One region of the Pseudomonas sp. WHRI 8519 genome, then DNA from elsewhere that is predicted to be linked to it. Evidence: predicted binding sites of a transcription regulator. Region 1 holds the regulator's gene; the other holds the start of a gene.

What was found. The regulator sigma-54, encoded in region 1, starts transcription at its own class of promoters, with help from an activator protein. The targets are predictions, from matches to a motif close to ANTGGCATNNANNTTGCTNT.
Region 2: a site for sigma-54 is predicted at 5,672-5,691, ahead of flgB (flagellar basal body rod protein FlgB). Genes of this name have one in related genera too.

What each region holds. Positions count from the first base shown of each region.
Region 1 is NZ_CP167996.1:5,010,575-5,018,233, reverse strand. It holds gene ABRP30_RS22930 (HPr family phosphocarrier protein) at 78-350, opposite strand; gene rapZ (RNase adapter RapZ) at 371-1,225, opposite strand; gene ptsN (PTS IIA-like nitrogen regulatory protein PtsN) at 1,228-1,707, opposite strand; gene hpf (ribosome hibernation-promoting factor, HPF/YfiA family) at 1,719-2,027, opposite strand; gene ABRP30_RS22910 (RNA polymerase factor sigma-54) at 2,107-3,600, opposite strand; gene lptB (LPS export ABC transporter ATP-binding protein) at 3,773-4,498, opposite strand; gene lptA (lipopolysaccharide transport periplasmic protein LptA) at 4,499-5,023, opposite strand; gene lptC (LPS export ABC transporter periplasmic protein LptC) at 5,010-5,582, opposite strand; gene ABRP30_RS22890 (HAD family hydrolase) at 5,590-6,114, opposite strand; gene ABRP30_RS22885 (SIS domain-containing protein) at 6,130-7,104, opposite strand; gene ABRP30_RS22880 (ATP-binding cassette domain-containing protein) at 7,352-7,659, shown strand, end outside.
Region 2 is NZ_CP167996.1:4,450,429-4,458,087, reverse strand. It holds gene ABRP30_RS20280 (MFS transporter) at 1-672, shown strand, start outside; gene ABRP30_RS20275 (flagellar brake protein) at 958-1,701, opposite strand; gene ABRP30_RS20270 (flagella synthesis protein FlgN) at 1,782-2,249, opposite strand; gene flgM (flagellar biosynthesis anti-sigma factor FlgM) at 2,299-2,610, opposite strand; gene flgA (flagellar basal body P-ring formation chaperone FlgA) at 2,762-3,514, opposite strand; gene ABRP30_RS20255 (chemotaxis protein CheV) at 3,593-4,522, shown strand; gene cheR (protein-glutamate O-methyltransferase CheR) at 4,574-5,401, shown strand; gene flgB (flagellar basal body rod protein FlgB) at 5,738-6,148, shown strand; gene flgC (flagellar basal body rod protein FlgC) at 6,151-6,594, shown strand; gene flgD (flagellar hook assembly protein FlgD) at 6,610-7,317, shown strand; gene flgE (flagellar hook protein FlgE) at 7,348-7,659, shown strand, end outside.

The sequences.
Region 1 (7,659 bases):
AAGCCGGCCCCCCGAATCGGCAGTCCACGATGAGGGCGTCGGCTTGCCAGCGATGAGGCCAGCCTGGAGTTAGCGGCTTATTCGCCTTCGTCGAAGTAGTTGTTGATCAGGGCTACCAGCGCTTCCAGCGCGTCGTCGTCCTGCTCGCCTTCAGTGTGCAGGTGCACCTGGGTGCCTTTGCCTGCCGCCAACATCATCACGGCCATGATGCTCTTGCCGTCCACCAGCTTGTCTGGTGCGCGGCCCACCCGCACCTGGCAGGGGAAGCGCCCGGCCACGCCGACGAACTTGGCGGCCGCCCGGGCATGCAGGCCCAGCTTGTTGATGATGGTGATTTCGCGGGCGGGCATCGTGGTGCTGATCCTGTGGGCTAGAGGTCGCGGTGGCGGACCTGGACGTTTTTCAGGGACTGTTGCAACAGTTGGCCGAGGCGCTCGGTGAGGTACACCGAGCGGTGGTGGCCGCCTGTGCAGCCAATGGCGATGGTGACATAGGCGCGGTTGCTGGCAGCGAAGCGGGGCAGCCACTTGAGCAGGTAGGTCGAGATGTCGGTAAACATCTCTTCGACATCCGGCTGCGCGGCAAGGTAATCGATAACCGGCTGATCCAGGCCGGAATGCTCACGCAGTTCGGGCTTCCAGTATGGGTTCGGCAGGCAGCGCACATCGAAAACCAGGTCTGCATCGACCGGCATGCCACGCTTGAAGCCGAACGATTCGACCAGGAATGCGGTGCCCGGCTCAGGCTGATTGAGCAGGCGCAACTTGATCGAGTCGCGCAGCTGGTAAAGGTTGAGGCTGGTGGTGTCGATCTTCAGGTCGGCAAGATCGGAGATTGGCCCCAGCAATTCGCTTTCAACGCGGATCGCTTCGGCCAGTGAGCGATCCGCATTCGTCAGCGGATGGCGCCGGCGTGTTTCGGAGAAGCGCTTGAGCAGCGTGTCCTCGTCGGCATCGAGAAACAGCACATCGCACTGGATATGCCGGCCACGCGCTTCGGCGAGCAATTCGGGGAAGCGTGACAGGTGGCTTGGCAGGTTGCGGGCATCGATGGACACTGCCACTTTCGGCTGCAGCAATTCTGTATGGATCAACGCGTTTTCCGCCAACTGCGGCAGCAAGCCGGCAGGGAGGTTATCGATACAGTAAAAGCCGTTGTCTTCCAGCACGTCGAGGGCGGTACTCTTGCCGGAGCCGGACCGGCCGCTGACGATGATCAGGCGCATGTTCAGTGCTCGTTCTGTGCGTCCAGGACTACCTGGTACAGGGCCTCGCTGCTGTTGGCGGCACGCAGGCGCTCGCGAACTTCCTTGCGATCCAGCATGCTGGCGATCTGGCGCAGCAGTTCCAGATGGGCGTCGGTGGCAGCCTCCGGCACCAGCAGGACGAACAGCAGGTCGACAGGCGCGCCATCGATGGCGTCATAGTCGATCGGAGCATCCAGGTGCAGCAGTGCGCTAACGGGCGAAGTGCAGCCTGCGAGGCGGCAGTGAGGTATGGCGATCCCATTGCCGAAGCCTGTGGAGCCGAGCTTTTCACGAGCGATCAGCTTTTCGAAGACGTCTTGCATCTCCAGCTCGGGCATCTTCAGCTCGGTTTTTTGATTGGCAATCAGGTTGGCGACTTTTTCCAAAGCGCGCTTCTTACTGCCACCCGACACGTTCACCAAGGAACGGTCGGGGGTCAGGATGGTTTCAAGTCGGATCATGGATGAGGGGATCAGCGGGCAGCTGCACCTTGCAGCAGACTTTGCTGTTTTTCCTTGTGTTTTTTCAGTTGGCGGTCGAGCTTGTCGGCCAAGGCATCGATCGCTGCATACATGTCTTCGTGTTCGGCGTTGGCAACCACTTCTGAGCCAGGAATCTGCAGGGTCGCTTCGACCTTCTGCTGCAGCTTCTCGACCTTCATGATGACCTGCACGTTAGTGATCTTGTCGAAGTGACTTTCCACCCGGGCGAGCTTTTCAAGCACGTAATCGCGCAGCGGCTGGGTGACTTCTACATGCTGTCCACTGATATTGACTTGCATACAGCTTCTCCTTTGTTGCCCGTGCATAAAGAGGCAGGTCTTGCACCTGCCCCACAAACGCTGTGGCATATCTCAGGCGCTACATCAGTCGCTTGCGCTCACTCGACGGTGCGATGCCGAGGGACTCGCGGTACTTGGCGACGGTGCGACGGGCTACCTGGATGCCTTGTGCCTCCAGTAAACCAGCGATCTTGCTGTCACTCAATGGCTTTTTCTGATTTTCCGCCGCAACCAGTTTCTTGATGATCGCGCGGATTGCCGTGGACGAGCATTCTCCGCCTTCGGAGGTGCTGACGTGGCTGGAGAAAAAGTATTTCAGTTCGTAGATGCCGCGTGGGGTGTGCATGAACTTCTGGGTGGTCACCCGCGAGATGGTCGACTCGTGCATGCCCACGGCTTCGGCGATGTCATGCAACACCAACGGTTTCATGGCCTCGTCACCGTGGTCGAGGAAGCCGCGCTGATGCTCGACGATCTGCGTGGCGACTTTCATCAGCGTTTCGTTGCGGCTTTGCAGGCTCTTGATGAACCAGCGTGCTTCCTGCAACTGATTGCGCATGAAGGTGTTGTCGGCGCTGGTGTCGGCCCGGCGGACGAAGCCGGCGTATTGCGGATTGACCCGCAGGCGCGGGATCGCTTCCTGGTTCAGCTCGACCAGCCAGCGATCACTGTCCTTGCGGACGATTACATCGGGCACCACGTATTCCGGCTCACTGGACTCGATTTGCGAACCTGGGCGCGGGTTGAGGCTCTGAACCAGCTCGATCACCTGGCGCAGTTCGTCTTCCTTGAGCTTCATGCGGCGCATCAGCTGGCTGTAGTCGCGCCCGCCCAACAGGTCGATGAACTCGCTGACCAGGCGTTTGGCCTCGGCCATCCACGGTGTGTTGGCCGGGAGTTGGCGCAGTTGCAGCAACAGGCACTCGCCCAGGTTGCGTGCGCCGACACCTGCTGGCTCGAACTGCTGGATACGGTGCAGTACCGCTTCGACTTCGTCCAGTTCGATGTCCAGCTCCGGATCGAAACCGGCGCAGATCTCTTCGATCGTGTCTTCCAGGTAACCCTGGCCGTTGATGCTGTCGATAAGGGTGACGGCGATCAGGCGGTCGGTATCGGACATCGGTGCCAGGTTCAGTTGCCACAGCAGGTGGCTTTGCAGGCTTTCGCCGGCGGATGTGCGCGTGGTGAAGTCCCACTCGTCGTCATCGTTGCTCGGCAGGCTGCTCGCGCTGGTCTGGTAGATGTCTTCCCAGGCCGTATCGACCGGAAGCTCGTTGGGGATGCGCTCGTTCCACTCACCGTCCTCCAGGTTCTCGGCACTGGCGGTGCTTTCCTGAAAGCTGTTGTCCTGGGCTTCGGCGGCCGGTTTGCTCTCGGCGTTATCCGCCATCGGGTCGCTGTTGTCGAAGTCTTCGCCGTCTTCCTGGCGTTCGAGCATCGGATTGGACTCCAGCGCTTCCTGGATTTCCTGCTGAAGGTCCAGGGTAGAGAGCTGGAGTAGGCGGATGGCCTGTTGCAACTGCGGGGTCATCGTCAGTTGCTGGCCCATTTTTAGGACGAGCGATGGTTTCATGGCAGGGGCTAATACCTTGTTCGCCGGCGCGCATGCGCCATCCACTACACGAGGGCGCCGGAGCGCCAATTTCAAGCAAGTTTTATGCCTTAAATTGTAGCGTTTGCCTAGAGTACTGTAACAACTTAAGCCCATTCAAGGCGCTAAATCAGTGCTCCAGGCGCGTCCTGAATCAGAGCCGGAACTCGTGACCCAGGTAAACTTCCTTGACCAGTTCGTTGGCCAGGATGGTCTGCGCGTCGCCCTCGGCGATCAGTTGCCCGTCGTTGACGATGTAGGCGGTTTCACAGATATCCAGGGTTTCACGCACGTTGTGGTCGGTGATCAGTACACCGATACCCTTGGCCTTGAGGTGGTGGATGATCTGCTTGATGTCACCGACCGAAATCGGGTCGACGCCAGCGAAGGGTTCGTCCAGCAGGATGAACTTGGGGGCTGTCGCCAGGGCGCGTGCGATCTCGACACGGCGACGCTCGCCGCCGGAAAGGCTCATGCCGAGGTTGTCGCGGATGTGGCTGATGTGGAACTCCTGCAGCAGACTCTCCAGCTCCTTGCGACGACCCTCGCGGTCGAGTTCCTTGCGGGTCTCGAGGATGGCCATGATGTTGTCGGCCACCGACAGCTTGCGGAAGATCGAGGCTTCCTGCGGCAGGTAGCCGATGCCGGCGCGTGCACGGCCATGCATGGGCTGGTGGCTGACATCCAGGTTGTCGATGAGGACGCGCCCCTGGTCGGCCTGTACCAGGCCGACGATCATGTAGAAGCAGGTGGTCTTGCCGGCGCCGTTGGGGCCGAGCAGGCCGACGATCTGGCCGCTGTCGATCGACAGGCTGACGTCACGCACGACTTGACGCCCTTTGTAGCTCTTGGCCAGGTGCTGGGCTTTGAGGGTTGCCATTTACTCGGCCTTCTTCTTCGGCTGGATCACCATGTCGATGCGCTGACGTGGCTGGGTCACGTTGCCGCCGCGACCGGCGGTCGCAACCTGGGACTTGGTGTTGTAGACGATCTTTTCGCCTTCGGTGGTGTTGCCTTCGTTTTCGACCTTGGCGCGGTCGGTGAGGATCACTGTGTCCTTCTGCGCCTGATACTGGATGGTCACAGCCCAGCCTTTCATCTTGTCAGGCTTTGCAGCGCTCTGTTGCTGCTCGAAATAAGCCAGGTTGCCCACCGAAGTGACCACGTCGATGTCACCGTTGGCGGCGCGAGTCATGGTCACGGTATTGCCTTTGATCATCATCGAGCCCTGAGTGATGATCACGTCACCGGTGTAGGTGGCTACGCCTTGCTTGTCGTCCAGGTGCGCGTTGTCGGCCTGGATGCGGATAGGCTGGTCACGGTCGGTCGGCAGGGCGAAGGCGCTCGCGCTTCCCAGTGCTGCGCTCAGGCTGAGCAAAAGGGGGAGGGTTTTAACGAGCCTCATACTGTCCTCTTACGTTAGAGAGCAGGTCCATCCTGCCTTCTTTCAAATACGCTTTCATTCCTTTGCCCGTAGTTGTGCCACCGGCGCCGTCGATTCTAACGGCTTGCTCGGTCTGCGCATATTGCTTCTGCGGGAACACGGTCATGCGTGAGCTGGTAATGATGGTTTCACGCTGCTTCTCATCGGTGCGGGCCACGCGCACCTTGTCGATCAGCTCGACCTCGGTGCCGTCCGGGTTGACCTCGGCGCGCACGCTCTGGATGTGCCAGGGGTATTCGGTGCCCCGGTACATGTGCAGGTCGGGCGTGGTCACCAGTGTGACCTCGGTGGCCTTGAGGTGTTCGACCTTGTCGGCGGTCATTTCGTACTGCAGCTTGCCATCTGGCAAGAACTGTACGCTGTGGGCGTTGATCGCATAATAGTCGATCGCGCTTTCGTCGACCTGAGCTACCGGCTTGTCGAGGAAGCTCTCGGGGCTGACATTCCAGTAGCCTATTGCCGCCAGCAGGGCGGCGATCACCGCGAGCAGCGCAATATTGCGGGCTTTCTTGCTGAACATGGGCAACCTACAGGTAGTTGGCGTTGGCAGCGTCCAGGGTGCCCTGGGCCTGCATGATAAGCTCGCAGAACTCGCGAGCGGCACCCTCGCCACCGCGTGCCTGGGTCACGCCGTCGGCGTGCTGGCGAACGAAGGGTGCGGCGTTGGCCACGGCGATACCCAGGCCGACCTTGCGAATGACTGGCAGGTCTGGCAGGTCATCGCCCAGGTACGCGACCTGCTCATAGCTTAGGCCCAGTTCCGCGAGCAGGCCGTCGAGTACCACCAGTTTGTCCTCGCGGCCCTGGAACAGGTGGGGAATGCCGAGGTTTTTCGCGCGACGCTCGACCACCGGGGTCTTGCGTCCGCTGATGATCGCCGTGGTCACCCCCGACGCCATCAGCATCTTGATGCCTTGGCCGTCGAGCGTGTTGAACGTCTTGAATTCGCTGCCATCTTCGAGGAAATAAAGGCGGCCATCGGTGAGCACGCCGTCCACATCGAACACGGCAAGCTTGATGGCCTTGCCGCGCTGCATCAGGTTCTGGGTCATTTGCGTCGTTCTCATTTACATCACGCCTGCGCGCAGCAGGTCGTGCATGTTCAGGGCACCGACCGGGCGGTCGTCCTTGTCCACCACCACCAGGGCGCTGATCTTGTGGTCTTCCATGATCTTCAGGGCTTCGGCGGCGAGCATCTCGGCGCGGGCTGTCTTGCCGTGCACGGTCATGACCTGGTCGATCAGGGTGGTGTGCACGTCGATGTTGCGGTCCAGGCTGCGGCGCAGGTCACCGTCGGTGAAGATGCCGGCCAGCTTGCCGTTCGCTTCGGCGACCACGGTCATGCCCAGGCCTTTGCGGGACATTTCGAGGAGCGCGTCCTTGAGCAGCGTGCCACGTTGTACCTGAGGCAGGTCGGCGCCCGCGTGCATGACGTTCTCGACCTTGAGCAGCAGGCGGCGGCCCAGCGCGCCACCGGGGTGCGAGAAGGCGAAATCTTCTGCGGTAAACCCGCGCGCTTCGAGCAGGGCGATGGCCAGGGCGTCGCCCAGCACCAGTGCTGCGGTGGTCGATGAGGTGGGCGCCAGGTTCAGCGGGCACGCCTCATGGGCGACACGGGCGTCGAGGTTGACCTCGGCGGCCTGGGCCAGTGGCGAGTCGGGGTTGCCGGTCATGCTGATCAGCTGGATGCCCAGGCGCTTGATCAGCGGCAGCAAGGTGACGATTTCGGCGGTGCTGCCGGAGTTGGACAGGGCCAGGATGACGTCGCCACGGGTGATCATGCCCATGTCGCCATGGCTGGCTTCGGCCGGATGCACGAAAAACGCCGGCGTGCCGGTGCTGGCCAGGGTCGCGGCGATCTTGTTGCCGATGTGCCCAGACTTGCCCATGCCGACCACAACGACGCGGCCCTTGCTCGCCAGGATCAGCTCGCAGGCCTTGACGAAGTTGGCATCGATGCTGGCCGTCAAACCTTGTACGGCCTCGATTTCCAGGCGCAGGGTGCGCTGGGCGGACTGGATCAGCTCACTGGATTGGCTCATGTCGAAAAGCAATGCCTGATGAAAAGGCGGCGATTATAGCCGCAATGGAAAAAAGCCTCACCCTTTCGATTGTGCAATGAAAAGAAGTCGTAGCCTGTCGCTGGCCTGAACGACTCGCGCCATGGCCTTGGGGCCACCCTGTCAGCGGTGCTATAGTTCGCCGCTATTCGGCCCGCCAGGGGCGCGTGTGTCTTCACGATGAGGGCCGGCGTCCATTAGGACATGGCTGTACTAGCAAGGAGTCTAGATGAGTGTGGATAGCGCCTACGCGGTCGAGTTGAAGGGCGTCACCTTCAAGCGCGGTTCGCGCAGCATTTTCAGCAATGTCGACATACGCATTCCGCGTGGCAAGGTCACCGGCATCATGGGGCCGTCCGGGTGCGGCAAGACCACGCTGCTGCGCCTGATGGGCGCGCAGTTGCGTCCGTCCGTTGGTGAAGTCTGGGTCGCCGGGCAGAACCTGCCGAGCCTGTCGCGCAGCGACCTGTTCGATGCGCGCAAGCAGATGGGCGTACTGTTCCAGAGCGGTGCCCTGTTCACCGACCTCGATGTGTT
Region 2 (7,659 bases), 560 kb from region 1:
GCGCCGCTGTATGCGTCCAGCCAGGGGCTCTCCACCGAGCAGATCGGCTTGTTCATGGGCAGTTGCATCTTTGCCGGGTTGCTGGTGCAGTGGCCGTTGGGCTGGTTGTCCGACCGCTATGACCGGGCCGTGCTGATCCGCAGCGTGGCTGTGGGGCTGGCGCTGGCGGCGGCGCCGCTGGCGATTCTGCCCAATGTGCCGTTGGAGTTGCTGTTCGGCATCGGCTTTCTGATTTCGCTGTTGCAGTTCTGCCTTTATCCGCTGGCTGTGGCATTTTCCAACGACCACGTGGAAAGCGAGCGGCGTGTCTCGTTGACCGCCATGCTGCTGGTCACCTACGGCGTGGGGGCGTGCGTCGGGCCGCTGGCGGCGGGGGTACTGATGAAGGTGCTGGGCGCGCAGATGCTGTATGCCTTCTTCGTGTTCTTCGCCCTGGTGCTGGTGTGGCGGATTCGGCCGAAGGCGGTCACCGGGCTGCACCAGGTACAGGACGCGCCGTTGGGTCACGTGGCCATGCCGGCGGCGGGCTCGCCATTGTCGGCGGCGCTCGACCCGCGGGTGGATGAACAGACCGTGCAGGAGGTAATGCAGGCGCCTGTGGCGGCTGAGGATACCGAGGCTGAAGAAAAGGCCGAACCGGCTGATCCGGGCGAGGTCAGCAAGCCGGTTTGAGGCGGGCCCAGGGTAGGCACAAACGAATAGCCAGTCTCAGGTCAATGCCAGTGAGTACGCTTCATCAGGGCTGCTATGCAGCCCATCGCTGGCAGGCCAGCTCCACCAGTGCGGCGTAGGCTTCACCATACGGGGTTGCCCAAGACATTGGATGGATGGGTGTCCAACATCTGGGGTGCAGCCAGATCCCGGTGGGAGCCGGCTTGCCGGCGATGGGCCGCAAAGCGGCCCTGATCGTTCAAAAGACTGGCATCAGCCTTCAGGGGGGGCGTTCTAAGCAGACGATCAATAATCGTCTTTATCGAACCGCCGCGCTTCGCGCTGCAGCTGGTACACGAAGCTCTCTATCTTGCGTTGCGCCTGGCCATTGAGGTTATGGAAGCGTACGCCGGCAAAGGTGGTGTTGATCCGCTCTTCGTAATGCAGGTGGCGCAATTCGACCATCATGTCCACCAGGCCCAGCGGGTTGCTGGCTTTGAAGCGCTCGTAAACCTGGCCCAGTTGCAGACGCGCCTCGACGTTGCCGTCGAACCGCAGCTTGCAGCCAGTGGCGGAGATGTCGAGCAACTTGCCGCGCAAGGCACCATTCCCCTTGAGATGGGTACCATCGAGAATCACATCGACCAGCTGCGACAGCTTCAGCGCAGCGCGAAATGCATTGCGCCGCTGGTGGTAGGTCACCTCGTCCGGCAAGGCACCGCGGTAGGAGCGATGGCCATCGACCTCGGTGATCCTCAGTTCGTGGTTGCACTCCCACGCAATGCGTACGCCGTCGTGGAACCCTTCAACGCGGAACGGCTCGCCGTTCTCGATGAATTTTTCGCCATCGCGCGGGATCATCTCGTCCAGCGCCAAAGTATTGCTGTCACGGTCCACATGAACCACGTAGCTCTGGAAACGCTGGCTGCGCTCATGGAAGGTGATGATCAAAGGATCATGGCTCTCCAGCAACTGGCGCAGGTTGGCCGCAATCTCCAAAGGAGTGTTCAGCACCTTTGGCGGCTGCGGAGCATCGGTTTCATTGAACACGGGTTATCAATCTCCAGGCAAAAACGACACACGCAAGTAAAGGCATTTTGCCAGTATGTTCCGTGCCTTGATAGAACTAATCACACTTGGCTGAGCGCCCGAGGCTTGGCCAGTGGCGAAGTGGCGCCACGGCTGTCGTAGAGCGACGGAGAATCGCCGCCCATGAGGATTCTGATCTGGTTGGCGGTGACGTGCTGCTGTACCTGGACGATCCGGCCATTGGTTTCGTTGACCTTTTGGCAGGTTTCCATCAATTCGGTCAGCGCTCTGAGTTGTTGCATGATCACTTCACCGTTTGGCGACTGTGCAGCAACGGCCTGCACCCCGGCGCGGTCGGCGCTGAGGCCGAGGCTGGTGAGCAGGTTGTGGCGGCGGATGCCTTGCTGCTCGAGCAGAACGATCAGCGATTGCTTGCGGGCCAGGATGCCCTCCAGCGGTGCCATATCGCGCCCGTGCAGGGCGACTGCCTCCTGCTGAAGCAGGTCGAGCAGCTCCTGGGTGGGGGCGATGTCGTCTTCGATCAGTTGCAGCAATGTGATGTCGTGCATGGCTAACTCTTGGCTTTTCAAGCGTCCGTGAAGTCAGCGCGCCGAACGGTCAGCGCTGGGCTTCGAAATCGAGCAGTTTGCTGGCGACCCGGCCGGCATCGACCTGGTAGCTGCCATCTGCGATCGCCTGTTTCAACTGTGCCACGCGGGCATTGTCGACAACGGGCTGGTCGCGCAGCTTGTCGCTGACCTTTTGCAACTGCTGGGCCTCTTGGCTGAGGTGTACCGCTTCTCCGCTGGCGCTTGCGCTATTCGGCGCGGTGGTTTCGCCGGACTTGTCGGCGTTGCCGGGCGCGGCATTGCCGCGAACGCCGCCCGTGATGGACGGAGAGTTATTCAAACGACTGAAGTCGATGACCATGATCAGAAACCCCTGGGTATTTGGACGCTTGCCATGTTTTCGGCCATTGCGAAAGAAACTTTAGGCATAAATGCTCAGCCGCCTCTCGGCAAGCCCGCGAACCCGTTCCTGATACAGTTTAGAAAAAGCGGTAATACACTGCCAGCCCAATCTACATAGCGACCTCCACCTGGCCGGGGGCCGTGACCCGGGCCTTCACTACCCTCTGCGAATTCAGGTTGCGCACCCGGATCTGCTCGCCCTGGCCGCCTTTGCTGAGGGCCTCGCCGGGCATGCGTACGGCCAGGCTGCCGCTGCGGGCGATGATCACCACATGGTCGCCCTTGCGTACCACCTCGGCCTGCTCCAGGTGCTGTGGGGTCAAAACCTGGTCGATCACCGTCGGGCGCAGCATCTTCATGCCAACCACCTGATCAAGGTCGGTGAGAAAGCCTTGGGTGAGGGTGCCAACGTCACGTTCGCGCAGGGCCACGTCACCTTCACCCACGATATTCTGGCGCTTCAGCGGGCGGGTAACCACCACCACATCGCGGAACAGCCGCACCGTTGCCGGCACGAAGACGGTCCACGGCGCGGCGCCGTCGCAGCGTACACGTACCGTGACACGCCCCAATGGCTGCGCCGGGCTTTCCAGCGAAGCGTCCAGTTGCTGGCTGCACAGCGGCATGCGCAGGCGCGGATCGAGCGAGTTGACCTGTATTTCGTAGCGGCCCGGTGTCTGCGTCGTGGCCAGGTAATCCTCTACGGTGAATTCAAGAAACCCTTGGGTGACACCGATAAGCTGTTCAGGCAAGGTAACCGCGTCCGCCAGCGTTCGAGCGCCGGGTGCCAGCAGGCACAGTGCAGCCAGCGAGCCGCTCAGCAGGTGCGTCAGTCGTCGGAAAATTGTCGTTTTCGTGTACATGACGCTCAAAAAAGCAAAGCCCGTGCCGACTCGCTGTAGGAGTGGCTACGATATGGCAGAAATAAAAAGGAGTCAGGCATGGCGGGGGTTATGGATTCAGTCAACCAGCGCACACAGCTGGTTGGGCAGAATCGCCTGGAATTGCTGTTGTTCCGCCTCAATGGCGCGCAGCTTTACGGCATCAATGTGTTCAAGGTCCGCGAGGTGCTGCAATGCCCTGAGCTGACCGTGCTGCCCAAGTCCCACCCAGTGGTGCGTGGTGTGGCCAACATTCGTGGGGCGACCATTCCGATTCTCGACCTGTCGATGGCCACCGGCTTGCCCGGGCTGCAGGAAGAGACTCGCAACAGCTTCGTGATCATCACCGAGTACAACACCAAGACCCAAGGTTTTCTGGTGCACTCGGTCGAGCGCATCGTCAACATGAACTGGGAAGAAATCCACCCGCCACCCAAGGGCACCGGTCGCGACCATTACCTGACTGCGGTTACCCGGGTGGACAACCGCATGGTTGAAATCATCGACGTGGAAAAGGTACTGGCCGAGGTGGCGCCGTCGTCCGAGTCGGTGTCAGCCGGTGTGGTCGATGCCGACACCCAGGACAAGGCCGTGCTGCTGCGTGTGCTGACCGTTGACGATTCGTCGGTGGCGCGCAAACAGGTCAGCCGCTGCCTGCAGACGGTCGGTGTCGAGGTGGTGGCGCTCAACGATGGGCGCCAGGCCCTGGACTACCTGCGCAAACTGGTGGAGGAGGGCAAGCGGCCGGAAGAAGAGTTCCTGATGATGATTTCGGACATCGAGATGCCGGAGATGGACGGTTATACGCTGACCGCCGAGATCCGCAGTGACCCGCGCATGCAAAAGCTACATATCTGCCTGCATACTTCGCTGTCCGGGGTGTTCAACCAGGCGATGGTCAAGAAGGTCGGTGCCGATGACTTCCTGGCCAAGTTCAGGCCGGACGACCTGGCCCAGCGCGTGGTCGACCGGATCAAGGCAACGCATTGAAGTAGCCGGGAGGCGACTCCCGGTACCTGTGATTGAAAAGAGGCCGCAGTAGTGTCTACGGGTAATTTGGATTTCGAACAGTTCCGGGTATTCCTGGAGAAAGCCTGTGGCATCCTGCTGGGTGAGAACAAGCAGTACCTGGTCTCCAGCCGTCTCAACAAGCTGATGGAGCAGCAGGGCATCAAGAGCCTGGGCGAACTGGTGCAGCGCATCCAGGCTCAGCCGCGTGGGGGGCTGCGCGAGCAGGTGGTGGATGCGATGACCACCAACGAAACCTTGTGGTTTCGCGATACCTACCCATTCGAAGTGCTGAAGAACAAGGTCATTCCCGAGTTCATCAAGAACAACCCCGGCCAGCGCCTGCGCATGTGGTCGGCGGCCTGCTCGTCGGGCCAGGAGCCGTACTCCATTTCGATGGCCATCGATGAGTTCGAGCGCAGCAACCTGGGCCAGTTGAAGATGGGTGCGCAGATCGTTGCCACCGACCTGTCCGGGTCGATGCTCAACAACTGCAAGACCGGTGAATACGACAGCCTGGCGATCGCCCGCGGCTTGTCCCAGGAGCGCCTGCAGCGCTACTTCGACACCAAGGGGCCGGGGCGCTGGGCGGTCAAGCCGGCGATTCGCAGCCGTGTCGAGTTCCGCTCGTTCAACCTGCTCGACAGCTACGCGGCGTTGGGCAAGTTCGACATCGTGTTCTGCCGGAATGTGTTGATCTATTTCTCGGCACAGGTGAAGAAAGACATCCTGCTGCGTATTCACAGCACCCTGAAGCCAGGTGGGTACCTCTTCCTGGGGGCGTCCGAGGCGCTCAATGGGTTGCCGGACCACTACCAGATGGTGCAGTGCAGCCCGGGAATCATTTACCAGGCCAAGTGATCGGCTGCGAGCCTGCCGGTCTGTTCCAGGCAGGCGTGAGAGCGAACGCTGCCCGCGCGGCGCTCGCGCTCAAAAGCCTGATGTTCCAAGCAGCAGGTTGCCCTCCCCCAAACGCCACCCACGCCTGTTGACGTCAATTTTTTGTTTTGCCGCTTTTTCCGCCCGGCAATTGCCGCTTTGCGTTGTTCAGGCGGAAGCCTTTTGCCGCTTTTCTGGCATCGCGCCATCAGCCATCTCCGCCCCAGCCCAGTGTTTCTGGCCTTTCAGGATATTGGCACAGCCCTTGCTATAGCTTGGCCAACGATATTCCGGTCAACCTTCGAAGGTTTCCCCGACATGAGCATCAGTTTCGACAAGGCGCTTGGCATCCATGAAAAGGCACTGGGCTTCCGCGCTCAGCGCGCCGAAGTGCTGGCCAACAACATCGCCAACGCTGACACGCCCAATTACAAGGCGCGTGACATGGACTTCTCTTCGGTGCTCGCCGCCGAAAGCCAGAAGCAGCAGAGCGGTGGCCGCTTTGCCATGGACCGAACCAACAGCCGTCACATCGAGGCCGAAGGCCTGGCAATGGCTGACGACACGCTGCAGTACCGCACGCCGACGCAGCCGTCGATCGACCAGAACACCGTGGACGCCCAGATCGAGCAATCGAACTACACGGAAAACGCCATTGGCTTCCAGGCCAGCTTCACCCTGCTCAACAGTAAATTCAAAGGGCTGGTTTCTGCCCTGCGAGGAGAATGACCATGTCCCTGTCCAGTGTCTTCAACATTGCCGGTAGCGGCATGAGCGCGCAGAACACCCGCCTCAACACCGTTGCTTCCAACATTGCCAACGCCGAGACGGTTTCGTCGAGTATCGATCAGACCTACCGCGCGCGGCACCCGGTGTTCGCCACCACCTTCCAGAATGCGCAGGCCGGCGGCAGCCAGTCGCTGTTCGAAGACCAGGGCGAGGCAGGGCAGGGAGTGCAGGTCAAGGGCATCATCGAAGACCAGAGCAACCTCGAAGCACGCTACGAGCCCAACCATCCGGCGGCGAACAAGGACGGTTACGTCTACTACCCGAACGTCAATGTGGTCGAGGAGATGGCTGACATGATCTCCGCCAGCCGCGCGTTCCAGACCAACGCCGAGCTGATGAACACCGCCAAGAACATGATGCAGAAAGTGCTGACCCTGGGTCAGTGATAAGGAATCCGGACCATGGCAGTCGATAGCACCAGCGGTGTGAACCTCAATGATGTCCTGACAGCGTCGGGCGTCGGTGGTACCACCAAGAAAACCACCGATACCGTGTCCAAGACCGGTACCGATACGCTTGGCAAGGACGCGTTCCTGCAGTTGCTGGTTACCCAGATGCAGCACCAGAACCCGCTGGATCCGCAGGAGAACGGTGAGTTCGTGGCCCAGCTGGCGCAGTTCAGCAGCCTGGAAGGCATCACCTCCCTGAACGAGTCGGTCAGCAGCATCACCAATGCCATGGCGTCGTCCCAGGCCCTGCAGGCCTCCTCGCTGGTCGGCCGTTCGGTGGTGGTACAGAACGACAAGGCGGTGGTCGATACCACTGAAAGCTTCAATGCACAGTTCGTCGTGCCGCAGGCAATCAGTGAAGCGAAGATCACCATCAAGGACAAGGACGGCAACACCGTCAAGACCATCGAGCTGGGCGAGCAGAAAGCCGGCTATGCCGACTTCATCTGGGACGGCACCAACGACAGCGGCGAGAAGGTCGACCCGGGCACTTATACCTTCGCCGCCAGCACCACCGTGGATGGCCAGTCGGTGCAGATGAGCACGCTGCTGCCGGCCAAGGTGACCAGCGTCAGCTTCAATGCCACCGGCGAAATGGTGCTCAACCTTGCTGGCGTCGGCAAGGTCTCCCTCTCTGACATACAAACCATCGGTATCTAAGGTCCGCCAGCGCGGCGCAGGAGCGAATTCATGTCTTTCAATATCGGCCTTAGCGGTCTGTACGCAGCCAACAAACAGCTGGACGTTACCGGCAACAACATCGCCAACGTCAACACCACTGGCTTCAAATCCTCGCGTGCCGAGTTCGCCGACGTCTATGCCGGCGCCAATCGCCTGGGTGTGGGCAAGAATCAGGTCGGCAACGGCGTGCGTCTGGCGGCTATCTCGCAGCAGTTCTCCCAGGGTGACGTCAATAACACGGGCAACGTGTTGGACATGGGTATCCAGGGCCAGGGCTTCTTCGTCCTGTCCGACAACGGTTCTCGCGTCTACACCCGTGCC